One region of the Paenibacillus baimaensis genome, then DNA from elsewhere that is predicted to be linked to it. Evidence: riboswitches for the same ligand, from Rfam matches in the RefSeq annotation. Region 1 holds a riboswitch; each other region holds the start of a gene.
What was found. A riboswitch is a leader RNA that binds a small molecule or an ion and turns the genes downstream of it on or off. The one in region 1 is predicted to bind cyclic di-GMP.
Positions count from the first base shown of each region.

Region 1 (5,744 bases):
GGCACTTGGTGATTTAATCAACGTATTTCAGGTTAGCTCTTCCACGGTACAATGGCTGACAACAGGTTATCTGCTGACCTTGGGGATTCTGGTTCCCGTCTCTGGCCTCTTGCTTCAATGGTTCAGTACTCGTCAATTATTTACAGCGTCATTGGTCTTCTCCATTATCGGAACGCTCGTCGCGGCAGTAGCACCGGGCTTTGGCATGCTCATGCTAGCCCGTGTTATTCAAGCCATCGGCACCGGTTTATTGTTACCTCTTATGTTCAATACGATCTTATTGATTTTTCCGATTCATAAAAGAGGAGCGACCATGGGGCTGATGGGATTAGTCATCATGTTTGCACCCGCTATTGGTCCATCGGTTTCCGGTTTAATTATTGAGAATCTGAATTGGCATTGGATCTTCTGGGTATCGTTACCGTTTCTTGTCATAGCGTTATTATCTGGCATCACCTACATGCAAAATGTATCGACCATCACCAAGCCCAAAATCGATGTTCTTTCGATTATTTTATCTACTATTGGTTTTGGCGGCATTGTGTACGGCTTCAGCAGTGCAGGTGAAAGTGGTTGGGGCAGCAGTATCGTGATTTCTACTATCGTTGTAGGTCTCGCCGCATTACTCCTGTTTTCGTTGAGACAGCTTAAAATGAGCAAGCCGATGATAGATTTGCGCGTTTTTAAATATCCCATGTTTACTTTAGGTTTATTAGCTGTATTTATTACTTTTATGATCATCTTATCTTCTATGATTCTGCTACCCTTATACTTGCAAACGGGGCTGGCTTTAGCGGCATTCTCAGCAGGGCTTGTGCTGTTGCCAGGAGGCGTATTAAATGGTTTGATGTCGCCATTAACAGGTCGTATTTTTGACAAATATGGACCTCGGGGACTGGTTGTTCCTGGTTTTGCTATCATGATTGTCATGTTGTGGATACTTTCAACCGTCAACACTGAAACTTCTATACTAACAGTGATCTTGCTGCACTCCTTTCTTTTTATCGGTGTGTCCATGGTGATGATGCCTGCTCAGACCAATGGCCTGAATCAATTACCCAAAGAGCTGTATCCCGATGGGACAGCTACAATGAATACACTGCAGCAGGTGTCGGGAGCTATCGGTACGGCTGTTGCCATTACCATTATGTCAGCGTCCCAAAGCAGTTATATGAAACATGTAGCAAATCCAGCTGATCCAGCAGCAATTAGCGCCGCATTAACCGCAGGCGTTCAAGATTCCTTCATTTTCGGTCTCATTCTTGCCATCGTGGGTCTGGTTGTATCTCTCTTTATTAAATCTTCTCGTGTAAAATAAGAACGTCAAACAAGCCAGAGAGCATGTATGTTCATCCTCTTCCGGCTTGTTTTTCTATATGGTGGTCAAGCAAATTGCAGTTCATTACTTCATTTTAACGAATTGGCCATGTTTCCTGATGATAAGCCATATCCCAGAACAGCGTTTCATAGCGGGTCGTATTCAAGAAAATCATTTCCAGCCGATCCAGCTCTGCTTGCGGCTTACCCTCTGTCAAATGATCGAACAGATCCAGGCACCAGCGAGCCAAATCGCCAAATTCCTCTGAGCTGTACATCCGCACCCACTCTCCATACCATTCATGCTCGGACGCTCCTGGTATTTGATTCAGCTCCACCCCGATCTCCCAATAACTCCACATACACGGAAGCAGCGCCGCAACCAGATCAGCCAATGACCCATTGTTCGCAGCGTGCAGCATATAGTGTGTGTAAGCCAGCGTGATGGGAGAGGGTTCGGCTTGCTCCAGCTCGTCTAGCGAAATCCCAAAACGAGCCGCGTATTCGCGATGCAAGGACATCTCCTCATTCATCGTGGAGTTCAGCAGCGCAGCAAACTTGCCCATCGTCCCGATATCATTCGCTTTTACAGCGCCCAGAGCAAATAGCTTCGCATAATCAATTAAATACAAATAGTCCTGAACCATATAGAAGCGAAACTTCTCGATGGGGAGCGTTCCCTGCCCAAGCTCCTGTACAAAAGGATGAGTATGATTTTGGCGCCAGACATGCTGGAGCTTTTCATATAAGTAGGTTGAAAATGTCATCGACAGCTTCCTCTTTTCTTTAAAGGGTTATTTCTTCGTATGTCCCCATTCGTATATAAATTGAAGCATCACTTTGGTGAAATCTACTACCTGCTGGATCGATACCTGCTCGTTGACGGAGTGGGCATTGCCCAAATCGCCCGGTCCATAAATAGCTGCGGGAATACCAGCATCCCCAAACCAGCCCCCATCGGTGACAGTCGGTGATACATCAACAATAGGCTGGCTGTTCAAAATACGCTCGTGAGCCCCTATTAACGCACGAACAGCGGCATGCTGCGGGTCCACCTCCAATGAAGGGAAGATTTCGCCGCGATCTTCAATCATCGACGACCCGCCCCATGTAAACTCAGGGGGATTGTCTCTAAGCCATACATCTCCAGCAGCCACCAGTCTGATATGCTCCTCGATTTCTTTGGCTACTTGTTCATGGGTCTCATTCGGATAAAAATGTACGGTGATCCATAATCGGCATTCATCGGCAATGAACGCGGCATGTCGACCGCCTTCAATGACGGCAGGATTGATCGTACTTGCTCCTGGTGGACAATCCGGATAACTTTTAATTACGGACCAGTGACGCTCCAAATCCTGCAGCCCTTGAATCAACTTCACCATTTTCTCAATAGCGCTTGCGCCGAATAGCTTGCCTCCGGCATGGATCATGCTCCTTCTCGTCGCGTCGTGAAAGGTTTGCTTGCTCTTCACCGTGATCCAGCCTGTAATGACGCCGCCCTGCCCTTGAATATGCAAATCACTCGTATCGACAACAACGGCAAAATCCGCGCTGTACCCGCGTTTGCAGCATTCAAGCGTTCCCGCTTCGCCTATTTCTTCTCCAATCACGGATTGGAACGTAAGGTCACCGGGCAGCCGGATACCTGCTTCATGAAGCAGCTGAGTAGCAAACAGCGCCCCGGCAAGCCCCGCCTTCATATCCGCGGCACCTCGGCCAATGATCGCACCGTCCCTGACAATCGGGGTGAAGGGTGTCGTTTCCCAAGCTTCGTCTGGACTCACCTCAGCCACGTCCATATGACCATTAATAATCAAGCTTTTATACGTATCTGATGCACTGCCTTTTAACACACCAACGACATTCGGATCTCCAGGGTATACGTCCCATTTGTCAATAACAAAGCCCTTATCCTGCAAAAATGCAGCGACAAACTGCTGTGCCTCCTCCGTATTGCGAGCGGGTGGCGCCGGTGTTTGAAACCGGATCAAACGCTCGACCAGATCGATGAGCTCCACCTGTCGCTGGTCTACTTGTTGAAGCAATGCTTCCAGATTTATCTTCACTATCTTAGCCCCCTTCCGTTACATAAAAAGACGCCTCTCCTGAAGAAGAAGCCCTGCTCATAATGATCAAATAGTAGCATACCTGCACGGGTTTACTCAATCGAGTCTTTCGATTCATACCATGTAGCCTTCATGGCTAATACAGGTTGAACTTCATAGTACCCTGTGGTATGATAGGCTCAAATCTAATAACTTTTGAAAAGGGCAAACCTGTCGAAAGGCAGGGACGCAAAGCCACGAGTCTAAAGCATTTTGCTATGATCGTCGGGTCGCCAAGAGGCAACAGTACATTGTACCCTCTTTTGGCTTAATGACAAGGGAGGTTTTTTGCTATGTATTCCAAATTAAAGATTTTCGTTACCTTACTCACCGTTATGCTTTTTCTTATCTCTTCGTTGGTACAAGCAGAAACTGCAAGCGCCAGCGCGCCACTGCAAGCTAGTAATTTAACAGAGCTGGAATTAACAATTCAAGCTGAGCTTGCTAAAAAATCAGATTCCATTACAATCACCTACACAGCTAAAGATACAGAAGATTCGAAAAGTTACGTTCAAGCAATTAAAAATACTATAGACCTTGCACAACGGAATCTTGAGGAAGAACTTTACTGGAATATGAAAGACCTGTCTATGAATATGAAGGGAAGCATCGGTAATATTACGATTACTCTAACGCCACAATATCTTACGTCAGTAGAACAAGACCAATACGTAGACAATGAGGTTGACCGTATTCTGAAGGAAATTCTGACACCAAACATGAACAATCTTGAAAAAGAAGCTGCCATTCACGACTATGTCGTCTCCAATACCTCTTATGAAAATTTAGACGACATTGGTCATACGGCTTACTCAGCACTCTTCAACAAAAAGGCCGTGTGCCAAGGCTATGCGATCCTAACGAATAAGCTTCTCAATAAAGCAGGAATCACAAGTCGGCTCGTGGTTGGTTACATAAATGATGATCCTGCGCAAACGCACATGTGGAATGCAGTAAACATAGATAGCAACTGGTATATGCTTGATACCGTCTTTGACGACCCTACACCTGATAATCCAGGTGTTCAATCTACTAAATATTTTAATGTAACAAATGAAGCTCTTCTGAAAACGGGTCATACTTGGGTGGAAAGCGATTATCCGATTGCAAAATAAGATATGATTGTTAAGAAAAAGGGACCCTCGGCCCCTTTTTTACTGCATGTATGACTAAACGAGTATCATCTGTCTCATTGCTGCATGTTACCAATGTAAGAATTTGATCATCCTTTTGCAGATTCACAGCCGCCTGATACATAGATTTTTTTCGATATTGGTCTAAATCAAGAAGAAACGCATCGTCGTTTTCATATGAAATATCGACAGTATCTTTTCTAGCGTCAATGGTATAAACGGAAAATATTTCCCAATCGCTCATTTTCCCTTGTATTCCCCAATTAATATTGCGGTGCTCCGCAAAAAAATCTTTGTTTTTATAATTACCAAGGCTTCCGAACATGGAGCCATCTATCATATTATGTCCATAAATGACAAGATTACGTTGTTCTTGATTCGTGTCCAGACGGTAATCCATAAACACACTGCCATAAATGGACTTTTTACCTGATGCGTCTCTGTTTAAGTAATAATCATTGTCTTTATGCTGTAGGACCGGATAATCGACACTAGTGCCGTCAACACGGAGCCATCCAATGATTTCTTTATTAATAGCCAATAAACTTTGGAATCTCTCATTTTCCGTTGGGCCTTTGGCTACAGCGCTTGCTTCTTTGGTTAGTTCAGTGGACTCATTTGCCTGTTCTGTATTGGGTTGTGCTTTTGTATGGTATAGACTTAACATCTGATTTTTTAACTGAAGTGAATTGTTTCTTTCGGTATGTTGTATATAGGCATCCATACTTATAAGCACGAATCCAGCACATACCAATATGGAAGCTGCCCAATAAAAAAATCTATAACTTCTAGCAGCAGGTTGGGGAAATTGCTTTGTCATAAGATTCTCCTCTCTCCTATGAACTCGTAATAGCTTGTGTATACGATTGAAGTGAAACAGAGGCACATGATGTGCCCCTGCTTGTAGGATTTTATTTTCTGCGTTGCTGCCAACGTGTAGCTCCAAATACCCCAAGTCCAGCAAGTACCAAAGCTAGTCCTGTCAGATAAAAGTTGCTATAAGCCTCTTGGCCTGTTTTCGGTACTAGGGAAACTACCGGTTCAGAGGCCTTTTTATTGCTATTTGGAAGTACATTGACCGTAACATCATGGAAATTAATATCTCCATTCTCATCCTTGATACCGATGGTAAAGGTATCTTTGCCGTTAAAGCCTTCCTTCGGTTTATACACCCATTTTCCATCAT
Region 1 covers NZ_JAOQIO010000069.1:93,873-99,616, reverse strand. Annotated here, with positions in the region: gene OB236_RS17310 (DHA2 family efflux MFS transporter permease subunit) at 1-1,318, shown strand, start outside; gene tenA (thiaminase II) at 1,413-2,084, opposite strand; gene OB236_RS17300 (acetylornithine deacetylase) at 2,112-3,386, opposite strand; cyclic di-GMP riboswitch class I at 3,580-3,663, shown strand; gene OB236_RS17295 (transglutaminase domain-containing protein) at 3,719-4,540, shown strand; gene srtB (class B sortase) at 4,551-5,378, opposite strand; gene OB236_RS17285 (SdrD B-like domain-containing protein) at 5,470-5,744, opposite strand, start outside.

Region 2 (5,744 bases), on a different contig from region 1:
TTAAATCAATCTGACTGATCATCATTTTTTGCAAGCCCATCGTATCTTTGGCATCGGCTTTCATGCTGCTTAAATCAAAATTACCTATCACATGATTGGTATTAAAGATGAAGCCTTTATCAACCGTCATGTCAATCTTGTTTTCGGCATTGATATTGCCTTGATTGACACCGACATTTTTAATTTCCTTAACATCCTTAACATGCTTTTTGGCTTGTACACCTTGGTAATCTCCATCTTTATACTGTGAGACCTGGTATCCATCCGTTTCAAAATTCTTTTTTAATTCACCTAACATATCCGTCTTATTTGCACTATTCATACTCATTAATCCGATTAGCTGAGAGCTTAAGGCCAATTTGTAATCCAGCTCAGCAGACTGATCCCGGTTCACCGTTACATGAAAATCCCCTTTAACACAGCCACTTAACAAAATGATAACAGAACTCAATATCACGAATAAAAGCCGTTTTTTGTTCATATGTACCCCACATATTCTTTTATTTAGAAACATTAACCATTATAGTATACAGATCTATATTAATCTATCGTTTTCGAATCCGTACTGATTACTACAAGAACAAATTCAATTCAGTTTTAAAATCATACTCCTCATGGTCAAGTCTTCTATTTTTTTACCTATAAGAATTATGATAATACGATCCTTTATTTACAATATATGGTTATATATGTTTGGACATCTGATGTAAATTATTGTAATCTACTATTTGTCTTATACATAATATATTGGTAAATAAGGGAGAGATTTGTTTTGAGAAAGAAATTGATAGCTTTAATTGGATTTGTGTTAATTTTAATGTCTATTTTTGGAGTCGTGGTTTATGCAGAAGATGAATACTCAAATGATTTAACAGATGGGTTGCCAACTACTGCTTTTACTGCTAGTTCTATCTATAGCTTAAGTTACGCAGCGCCAAAAGCATTTGACAATGTTTGGGACGGGGGCAATTCTACAAGTTCATTTTTCTCTGGCAGTGGAGTTAATTCGTGGATAAAGGTGGATTTTAATGATTCTAGAGCAATTGCAAAATTAAAATATCAAGCCGATGCTGTAATGGGTTATGGTGCAGGTATGAAAAACTTTAAAGTTCAAGGTTCCTCGAATAATATAGATTGGGTAGATCAGTTTACTGGAGTAGCACTTCAAAATGGAAGCAAACAAGATTTTTTTTGGACTCCAACAAATAGCTTTAGATATTGGAGAGTATTCTGGATTGATACACATACGATACCGGGCTATGTGGCGATTGCAGAAATGGAAATGTCGGATCGACTAACTTACCCAACTAATCTAGTGGCGGTTACAGGTGATGCTTTAACTAATTTGTCTTGGAAAGTTTTAGCTACAGCTGTAGGTTACAATGTGTACCGATCAGAAACAATAAATGGAAACTATACAAAAATAGCCTCTAACGTAGCAGTAGCCTCCTATACTGATAATACAGTTCTAAATGGAGTTGAATATTATTACAAAGTTACTGCAATAAATCCGGATGGAGAAAGTCGACAATCAGATAGTGCTTTCTCATTTCCGCAAGCTAGTGCCATTCTCTATACAAACAATATCATTCCGATTATGACTTCCAATACATCTGCAGGTGGAATTGTGACGGCGAGTGATGAATACACAGGACGGGACGGTACTTTACCTGCCTGGAAAGCTTTTGATGGAATAAAGAAATATTCTTCTTCAACTAGTAATTATAATGCTTGGGGAACAAATGCAACGCAAGGGTGGTTGGCCTATGAATTTCCTTTGCGTAAGATCGTAGTTAGGTATGTACTCGATTTTGGCGGTTATTCAAATGTTCCCTATGCTAACGATGCACCTAAAAAGTGGACGTTTGAAGGAACTAACGATAATGTGAATTGGACAATACTCGATTCAAGGGATAATATAACCCACTGGGTAGACGGTGATTCGAAGGCTTTTACATTTGATAATAATACTGCTTTTAAAAAATATAGAATTAATATAAGTGCCAATAATGGATCAACTACCTACAATGTGAATCTTGATATTCACGAATTGGAAATGATGGAGAGGGCGGTTCCCTCCATACCGGCAATAACAAATTTGGTAGCTGCAGCAGGAGATGCCCAGGTTATTCTGACTTGGTCTTCCGTAACTGGAGCTACCGGCTACAACATCAAACGTTCCACAACTACAAGTGGCCCATATACCACGGTTGCCAGCAACGTTTACGGTTCGCCTTATACAGACACCACAGTCATAAACGGAACTAAGTATTATTATGTAATTACAGCTTTAAGTGCAGGTGGAGAAAGCGCCAACTCCAACGAAGCCTCAGCTACACCTATGGGTACAAGTAGAGTCATCCTTACTACAACCATGACGAATGGAGATACGTTTGAATACAATATTTCCAAAACGGAATTAACTGCTTTCCTCAATTGGTACGATACCAAAGCAGCAGGTACAGGTCCGGCCAAATATACTTTCGTTAATCAGCACCTAAAAGGTTCTTTTTCAGTTCGTAAAAACAATCTGATTTTCGACAAGATTTTAAAATTTAATTACGATGAATACAGCATCAGCGGCAGTGGAATACCTGCTGAAGTAGCTGAAATTACCATAGGAACTGCTTTAAGTATTACTTTAACAGACGGCAAGGTAGAAGAGTTTATCCTATCTGCAGCTGACTATAATGCTTTCGTTGCTTGGTATGATGCTAAATCCGCTGGTATAGGTCCATCGCGCTACACATTTGAAAATCCATTGAAAAAAGGTCCGTTCTCAGCGAGACATGAAGTCGTGATATTTGATAAGATTTCTTCCTATGATTCCGAAGATTTTAACTAATGGTTTTGTCTTACACATGATAATTTGAAATTTAATTGAGTGCAGTCCCAGTTCAGTGTCCAGACACCGAAATGGTAGTCAGTAACCACCTCCCGAGTTGATTGGGAGGTGGTTAGATCACTACTTTAAAATGTTCTTAAAATAATAACAAGCAGAATATAGAGAACAAGAATCACGGCTGTAGTAGTTCCAAGACCATAACCTGCACAACTTGCACAGCTTCCGCCAACTCCGAGTGCACCCATGTTTATCCCTCCTCGCGCCTTGTATAGTGCATCTTATGAATGTTAGCGGATACGTGATTGGACAGATGCAAAAATGGGTAATTGTCATTGAAAAGAGCAAGTTCCCCCCCAATATTAAATATCTCCATATAAAGGGGGCAGAATAATAATAAATGACAAAAAATTCAATAAAAACGAAAATAATGTCGAAGATTTAGTGCTTTAATTCTATAAAAAATAGCGATATTTGTAGTATAATAGAATCGCATACGCAATATCGAAAAAGGCAAAGCCATTGAAAAATGGGGACGCAAAACTATTAGGGGCTAAAGTCAATGCGACTATGCCAGCCAGTTACCGAAATACTCTCTTTTTTAAAATCAAAGGAGGAATGTGTATGGAGCTTACTAAAAGTAGACAGCTTCAAAAAGTAAGATTGGTTTTGCTTGTTGCAGAGATTGAAGCCTTAAAAAATTGCATGGTCAATGTGTACGATCAAACGGAAAGTTTACATGACCCTCTCTTGGTCCAACTTAGTGTAATGCTTGATCGAAAATTGAATAAATTTATTAAATATCAAAATTAAATACTTATAAATGTTAGAGCTGTAGACATACAGCTCTTTTTTTGATGCCATTTAACGAGCATATGCTAAGGGCCTATGTGCCTTTATGGAGTTAGTTTTCTGATGATGGTTTGCAAAACAGGTATGATTTTATGGATAGCTTCTTTTTGTAATGCATAGCCGGAGTCATAACGATTTGAGTTCAGTACACCGGTGTTGGTATCAAAGCTATGGATCATTTCTTGAGTTCCGTTAGTTATATCTTGATAGGCCGACATAAGTTGTACGTGCTCGACTAAAAATAGATCAGGCACATTTAATGCTAAAATCTCATGTTGACAATGCACAAATGAAATTAACTCTTCCTTTAAATTCAGGATGCGTTTATCGGGATCCCATTTCTTATCAGGATGCTCATACAGCTCTTTGACAAACTTGCTTGCAGGCTGTATCGAAGCGTTAATCTTTACAATGATTTGAGCATAGTCGATGGGGTTTAGATCAGAAGTGTCATCCATTTTTCTTCCTCCTTTGAATAGTAATATTTTAACATCTACTCATATGGAATAAAAAGGTGATTGAGCACATCCTGCTAAAGTTTGATGGGGATTCGTCATATCAATTATGCCCTAAGTCGGATTAATTTCTTGCGCCTGTATGTCATGAGAGGTATTATTACGTGAAAGAGTGTTCGGGGAGTGGAAGAGGAATATGAACAACTGGCTGAAAAAATGGGGAGATCGGACTTTCTCTGGTAGTCGGAGGTTTCAGCACTTGGCTTTCATCAAGTATGTACTGTGGTGGTTGGTGCTGGCGAGTTTAGTAGGCGTCATGACCGGCTCGGCCTCGGCGCTATTTCTGTTAAGTCTGGATTCGGCTACAAGTTTACGATACGAACATCCGTGGCTGTTATATTTACTGCCCCTTGGTGGTGCTTTGGTCAGCTGGATGTATCATGCCTATGGCAGCAGCAGTATAAAAGGCAATAATCTGATTTTGGAGCAAATTCATGATGGACGTGAAACCATACCATTGCGTATGGCTCCTTTTGTGCTGATCGGCACGGTGTTGACGCATTTATTCGGCGGCTCGGCAGGGCGTGAGGGGACGGCGGTTCAAATGGGTGGCAGCTTGTCCGAGTATCTGGGCAAGCTGCTGCGTATTCATCCGGACGATCGTAAAATTCTGCTAATGTGCGGTATCAGCGCAGGCTTCGGATCGGTGTTCGGAACCCCGCTTGCAGGGGCTGTCTTTGGTATGGAGGTGTTAATCATCGGTCTGATCAGCTATGAGGCCTTACTTCCGTGCCTGATTGCAAGTTTGGTTGGACATGCGGTGACGTTAGGATGGGGAGTGATGCACGCTCATTATTCGATGGGGCAAGTGCCGCCGCTCAGTGCGGTCGTTCTGCTGAAGGTTGCGGCCGCGGCGATCCTATTTGGCTTGACAAGCCGGCTGTTCAGTGAGCTAACCCATAAGCTGAAGGCTATATTTACAAGACTATTCAGAAATGCCGCATGGAAATCCTTTGTCGGTGGTTGTATGATCATTGTGCTGACATTGGCGATCGGGTCAAGGGATTATCTCGGATTGGGATTACCGCTGCTCAATGACTCCTTTCAAGAAACAACGGCATCTTTCGCTTTTTTATGGAAGCTGATTTTCACTTCGATTACGCTAGGGTCTGGTTTCCAGGGTGGAGAGGTGACGCCGTTGTTTGTGATAGGTGCAACTTTGGGGAATACGCTGGGTACTCTATTGCAGCTGCATGGTCCATTTTTGGCGGGGATTGGCTTAATTGCCGTGTTTAGCGGAGCAACGAATACTCCGATCGCTTGCTTTTTGTTGGGTATTGAGCTGTTTGGCTCCGAGGCGGCAGTCTACATGTTTGTTGCTGTTGTGATCAGTTATTTAAGCTCTGGACATACGGGCATCTACACGGCTCAGAGGCTGAAAGTTGCGAAGGGGCGCAGACTTCAAGATATAGATGAACATGCAACACTTGGTACTTTAAAGTCCAAGCAATAAAGAGTGACGTTGTGCTGTGCTAATTTCCAAAAAGCCCCGCTCGGAATTGGGTATCCGGTGCGGGGCTTTCTCTGTTAACCGA
Region 2 covers NZ_JAOQIO010000084.1:382,199-387,942, forward strand. Annotated here, with positions in the region: gene OB236_RS20835 (DUF3153 domain-containing protein) at 1-481, opposite strand, end outside; gene OB236_RS20840 (discoidin domain-containing protein) at 773-2,845, shown strand; gene OB236_RS20845 (sporulation protein YjcZ) at 2,971-3,090, opposite strand; cyclic di-GMP riboswitch class I at 3,345-3,431, shown strand; gene OB236_RS20850 (Spo0E family sporulation regulatory protein-aspartic acid phosphatase) at 3,467-3,655, shown strand; gene OB236_RS20855 (hypothetical protein) at 3,739-4,152, opposite strand; gene OB236_RS20860 (voltage-gated chloride channel family protein) at 4,346-5,662, shown strand; gene OB236_RS20865 (methyl-accepting chemotaxis protein) at 5,737-5,744, opposite strand, start outside.
Region 2: another riboswitch for cyclic di-GMP. It lies ahead of OB236_RS20850 (Spo0E family sporulation regulatory protein-aspartic acid phosphatase); the one in region 1 lies ahead of OB236_RS17295 (transglutaminase domain-containing protein).

Region 3 (5,744 bases), on a different contig from region 1:
AGTCGTGAGGATGGCAAGAGAAGTAAAGTTATTGCAACCTTCTTATCCATTGTACCCGGAGTGGGACATCTGTATCTCGGCTTGCAAAAACGCGGACTGCAGCTGATGATCGCTTTCTTTTTGAGCATATATATTCTCGATGTACTGAGGCTTTCCATCTTTTTATTTCTGATTCCGATTCTTTGGTTTTATAGCTTTTTCGATGCGCTTCAGCACATCTCGAAGCAGGGGCAGGAGCCGTTAAAAGATGTCCCGATCGTCGATTGGCTGGTCAATCATCAAAAATGGGTAGGTATGGTGCTGCTCGCTCTAGGGGTCTACTACCTGACCGATGAGATGCTGCTCACTGCATTGGATCGGTGGTTTCCTAAAGAGCAGATTTCGATATTATTTCATCGTTATTTTCAAACTGTAGTCGTCTCGATCCTGCTTATTGGCGGTGGCTTGCGGCTGCTCGCTGGAGGCAACCGCAGACCGTCGGATCACAAGAAACGTTAACCACGTTTCGCCCGCAGCTTGCGGAAAAATTGCGTCAGCAGCAGACTGCATTCTTCCTGCAAGACGCCACTAATAACATCAACCTGATGGTTGAAGCGATCCTCCTGAAGCAAATTCATCAAGGTTCCGGCGCAGCCGGCTTTGGGGTCCACCGTACCGTAGATGACCTGTGGAATACGTGCCTGGACAATCGCCCCGGCACACATGGGGCAAGGCTCCAGGGTGACGTAGAGCTTACAATCAAGCAAGCGCCAAGCTTGCAAATACTCACTGGCCTGCTTGATCGCAATCAGTTCTGCGTGAGCGAGCGGGTCCAGCGTGGATTCTCTTAGATTATAGCCGCGGCCAATAATCTGATTTTGCCATACAACAACAGCCCCGATAGGCACCTCGAGCAGCTCTTCAGCCTTGCGTGCTTCTTCAATTGCGGCCTGCATATATTCAATGTGCTCTTGCACAGGAAACACCTCTTCTAGCAGTTGGGATGTGAATAAACAGGGAACAAATATTCGGTTGTGAACATGCTGTGGATAAAGCTGTGGATAACCCGGTGGTTATGCACAAATCACTTGAAATCGCTGTGGAAAATGCCATTATCCGATAAACTTGCTGCGAATCTCTGCACTGGGAATCATGCAGCTGTCGTACTTGCCGAACCAGCGATACCTGCGCTTGGCAATGAATCGGTAGACAGCGTCTCTAATCGGTTTAGGTATGGCTGTGAACACGGTGAGCAGACGCCAGGCACCCCCTAATCGTTTGCAAATTTGCAAAACTGCCGAAGAATGGGTGTAGACAGAACGTCCTTCACAGAGTATAACCGAATCCAGTGAATCGTTCTCATTCTTCAATATACCGGAGGCTAGCAGTTGTATGGCGTAATCGGATTGAAGTGGAGCAAATCGGAACGTATCGTGCTGATCATGACGTAGAATGAATTGTACCCATCCATTACAAAATCGGCAAACGCCATCAAACAAGACAATTGAATGCGTTTCCAGTGATTGTTCGGGTTTTGGATCATTTTGAGCTGTCATGGCATCACCTTCCCCTTAATTTGGAGCATTATATCACATTTTCATCAAATACAAATGAATTTATTGTAAATTCCATGAAAAAAGCTTGCAGAGATAAAATCGAGAACGTATAATAACAGCATCACCTCATATAGGTATTATGTCCTAAAATGCTGTGATTTTCATCACCAAATGATACCCGTAGGCAAACTTGCTGAAAAGCAAGGACGCAAAGCTCAGGGTCTAAGGTTTCTTGCATGAAGAGACTATGACAGCCTAGCCGCCGATGAAGCTTCACTAGCGGTGTGCAACGGCTGTTTTCCAGACTTGATGTCGGAGAGCGGCCTTTATTATTATATCGGCATGAATCAGGATTGAATTACAGAGATATCAATGTGAGGAGTGGGATGACGATGCTATCCAGATCTGTAACCTCAGGCATAAGTTACGAATACACGGATGAGATATTCAAAAACCCGTCCACTGTCTTGATTCATAGCCGTACTGTTGTGGAGAAAAATGATTTTGTGTCCACAGGTCTGTTATCGTATGCAGAAGGTGACATTTTGGAAATTGAAATTCCTGAATACAAGGTTTTTGAGCTGGGAGATTCGGTGAAACTGACCGTATATTCAGCGGGAGGTATTTTTACATTCCAATCGACTGTGGTGGCCAAGGATGAAGGCTCGCTAATCGTGATTAACCCACCGCAAAATCGGCAGCGGTTTATAGAAAAGCGCAGCAATCCCCGGATTGAGGTCAGTGAAAAGGGCACAATCCATAAGCTGATCCGTCTGGATACGAATGAAAAGCAACCGTTAAGCAAGGCTGTTGGGCTGACCGTTCAAAATATAAGTGTGAGTGGACTTGGATTTACTGTCCGGGACGAGTTCGATCTTGGGCACGATTCAGTCGTAGATGCCGAATTGGATCTGGGCTTTTCATTTCCTTGCGTATGCGAGGTCATCAGACGTGAAAAGATCGAGGGCGGTTATTATTACGGGGCCCAATACGTGCAGCTGGCTTCAGACAAAGCCAATTCATTAAGAGCTTATGTATTGAAAAAACAGGTGGAAGCGCACTTTAGCAAAAAGAATTTGGAAATGATAAAGCGTACATTCAAGTAAATCAATAACGGCATAAGCTTGGTTGACTCCGCCCCTCAGGCGGATTTTTTTGCATAGTGACAATAGTTCTTTAAATGCGATATAATAACTATTTAGGGATACGGAAAACATTTAATTAAGGAGTTGTCCTATACATGGCTTTAAAAGCTGGAATCGTGGGTCTGCCGAACGTAGGAAAATCCACTTTATTTAATGCGATAACACAGGCAGGCGCCGAAATGGCGAACTACCCTTTTTGTACAATTGACCCAAATGTCGGTGTGGTAGAGGTTCCTGATGAGCGTCTGGTTAAGCTGACGGAAATTGTCATACCTAAGAGCGTAGTGCCTACAGCTTTTGAATTTGTCGATATTGCCGGTCTGGTTAAGGGCGCGAGCAAGGGAGAAGGACTTGGCAACAAGTTTCTGGCTCATATCCGTGAGGTGGATGCGATTGTTCACGTAGTGCGCTGCTTCGAGGATGAGAACATTACACACGTATCCGGCGGCATCAATCCGGTTAGCGATATTGAGACGATTAATTTGGAGCTTGTATTGGCGGATATTGAATCGGTTGAAAAACGGATCGAGCGTTCGCGTAAAAATATTAAGGGCGGCGACAAAAAGTATGCAGCTGAGGTCGAATGCCTGGAGCGTGTGAAGGAAGCCTTGTATAACGACCAGCCTGCGCGCAGTGTGGAATTAAGCGCTGATGAGAAGCTGCTGATTCGCGATCTGCATTTATTGACAATGAAGCCGATGCTGTATGCAGCCAATGTAAGTGAGGATGAAGTGGCTACTGCTGATGATAACCCTTATGTGCAAAAGGTTCGCGAGTTCGCCGCGGCTGAAGGTGCGGAAGTTGTGCCGATCAGTGCCAAGGTAGAATCGGAAATTGCGGAGCTGGAAGGCGAGGATAAGGCGATGTTCCTGGAAGAACTCGGTTTGCAGGAATCGGGCTTGAACCGTCTGATTAAAGCCGCTTATCGACTGCTCGGTTTATATACGTATTTTACAGCTGGCGTACAAGAGGTTCGTGCATGGACGATTGTCGAGGGGACCAAAGCACCGCAAGCGGCGGGTGTGATTCATACCGATTTTGAACGTGGCTTTATTCGAGCTGAGGTTGTTGCCTATCAGGATCTGGTCAATGCCGGCTCGATGAATGGCGCCAAGGAAAAAGGCCAGGTACGTCTGGAAGGAAAAGAATACGTCGTGAAGGACGGAGATGTGATGCATTTCCGCTTCAACGTATAGCGAGGCATCGGACGCGGGAACGATGTAAGCATAGTGGTTGGTCATTTGAACCTATACGGATGATGTGGTCTTAACTAACGGATAAGGAGTGATTGGTATGATTGACAAGTTACAGTCGTTGGCAGGTCGCTATGAGAAGCTGAGCGAGCTGCTGTGTGATCCTGACGTAACGAGCGACACAAAGAAGCTGCGCGAGTATTCCAAGGAGCAGTCGGACTTGCAGGAAGCTTATGACGCTTATATCGAATATAAAGGCGTTGTCGAGCAATATGATGCCGCACGGGCAATGCAGAACGAGAAGCTGGATGAGGACATGCGCGAGCTTGTAAAAATGGAGCTGGATGAGCTGTCGGAGCGTAAGACAGAGCTTGAAGAGCGGATTAATATCCTGATGATGCCCAAGGATCCGAATGATGACAAGAACGTCATTGTGGAAATCCGCGGCGCGGCTGGCGGAGATGAGGCGGCATTGTTTGCCTCCGATCTATACCGGATGTATACGAAGTTTGCCGATGTTCAAGGCTGGCGGACTGAGGTTATGGATGTCAGCATGAATGATCTGGGTGGCTTTAAGGAAATTATTTTTTCCATTAACGGCAAGGGTGCCTACAGCAAGCTGAAGTATGAGAGCGGCGCGCACCGTGTGCAGCGGATTCCGACGACGGAATCGGGCGGACGGATTCATACATCGACTTCTACCGTAGCGGTTATGCCGGAGATGGAAGAATTCGATATTGAAATTCATGACAGTGACATCCGTGTCGATACGTTCTGCTCCAGCGGCGCGGGCGGACAGTCGGTTAATACAACCAAATCAGCAGTTCGTGTGCTTCACGTTCCAACGGGGATTATGGCTACTTGCCAGGATGGCAAATCGCAAAACTCCAATAAGGAAAAGGCGCTTCAGGTGCTGCGTGCGCGGATTTTTGATAAGTTTCAGCAGGAAGAAATGAACAAGTATGCGGGCGACCGGAAAAGCAAGGTCGGCACCGGTGACCGCAGCGAACGAATTCGGACTTATAATTATCCGCAAAGCCGTGTGACTGATCATCGTATCGGTCTGACGCTGCATCGTCTGGATGCGGTTTTGAATGGAGATATGGATGAGCTGATTTCCACGCTGACGATTGCCGCGCAATCGGAATTGATGGATCGGGGAGAGCAAGCGTAAACAGATGTCCTTCGAACATAAGTTGACTATTCGTGAAGCCTATGTGGAGGCTTCTTCTTTTTTGTTGCAGCACGGGGCGAGTGAGGCTGCCAACAGTGCAGAGCTGCTGCTGCAGGATCTGCTTGGGTTAACGCGCAGTGAGATGCTGCTTAGCTGGCAGGAGCCATTCCCGCAGGAGCAAGAAGCTCGATGGAGAGAGCTTCTTGCTCGCAGGGCGTCTGGCGAACCGGTGCAGTATATCCTCGGGGAGCAGGAGTTTTATGGGCTCCCCTTCATGGTGACACCAGCGGTGCTGATTCCGCGGCCGGAGACGGAGCTGCTGGTTGAGCAGATCGTGCTGATCGGCAAGCAGCTGTGGCCGGAGATGGTTGTTGGATTGGAAGGAAGCTGCGTGAAATCGGGAGTTGATCGAGATCCGGACTTGGATGAGCAGCCTGCTCAAGGCGGGGCTACTGGTGAAGTCCTGGAGGCGAAGCATAGGGCAGATACCGAAGGTGCAGCTGCAGGTCGGCCGCTTATCGCCGACATTGGTGCCGGGAGCGGGGCGATCGCGGTGAGCCTCGCTGTGCAGTGCCCGCAGTGGCGCGTCATGAGCTCAGACATATCGCCGGCTGCGCTTGCGGTGGCTCAGGCGAATGCGGAGCGCCATGGGGTTGGCGAGCAAGTCACCTTCTTTGAAGGTGACTTGCTCATGCCT
Region 3 covers NZ_JAOQIO010000036.1:138,074-143,817, reverse strand. Annotated here, with positions in the region: gene OB236_RS12790 (hypothetical protein) at 1-498, shown strand, start outside; gene tadA (tRNA adenosine(34) deaminase TadA) at 495-956, opposite strand; gene OB236_RS12780 (thiol-disulfide oxidoreductase DCC family protein) at 1,092-1,535, opposite strand; cyclic di-GMP riboswitch class I at 1,709-1,802, shown strand; gene OB236_RS12775 (PilZ domain-containing protein) at 1,928-2,641, shown strand; gene ychF (redox-regulated ATPase YchF) at 2,776-3,876, shown strand; gene prfA (peptide chain release factor 1) at 3,974-5,047, shown strand; gene OB236_RS12760 (N5-glutamine methyltransferase family protein) at 5,052-5,744, shown strand, end outside.
Region 3: another riboswitch for cyclic di-GMP. It lies ahead of OB236_RS12775 (PilZ domain-containing protein); the one in region 1 lies ahead of OB236_RS17295 (transglutaminase domain-containing protein).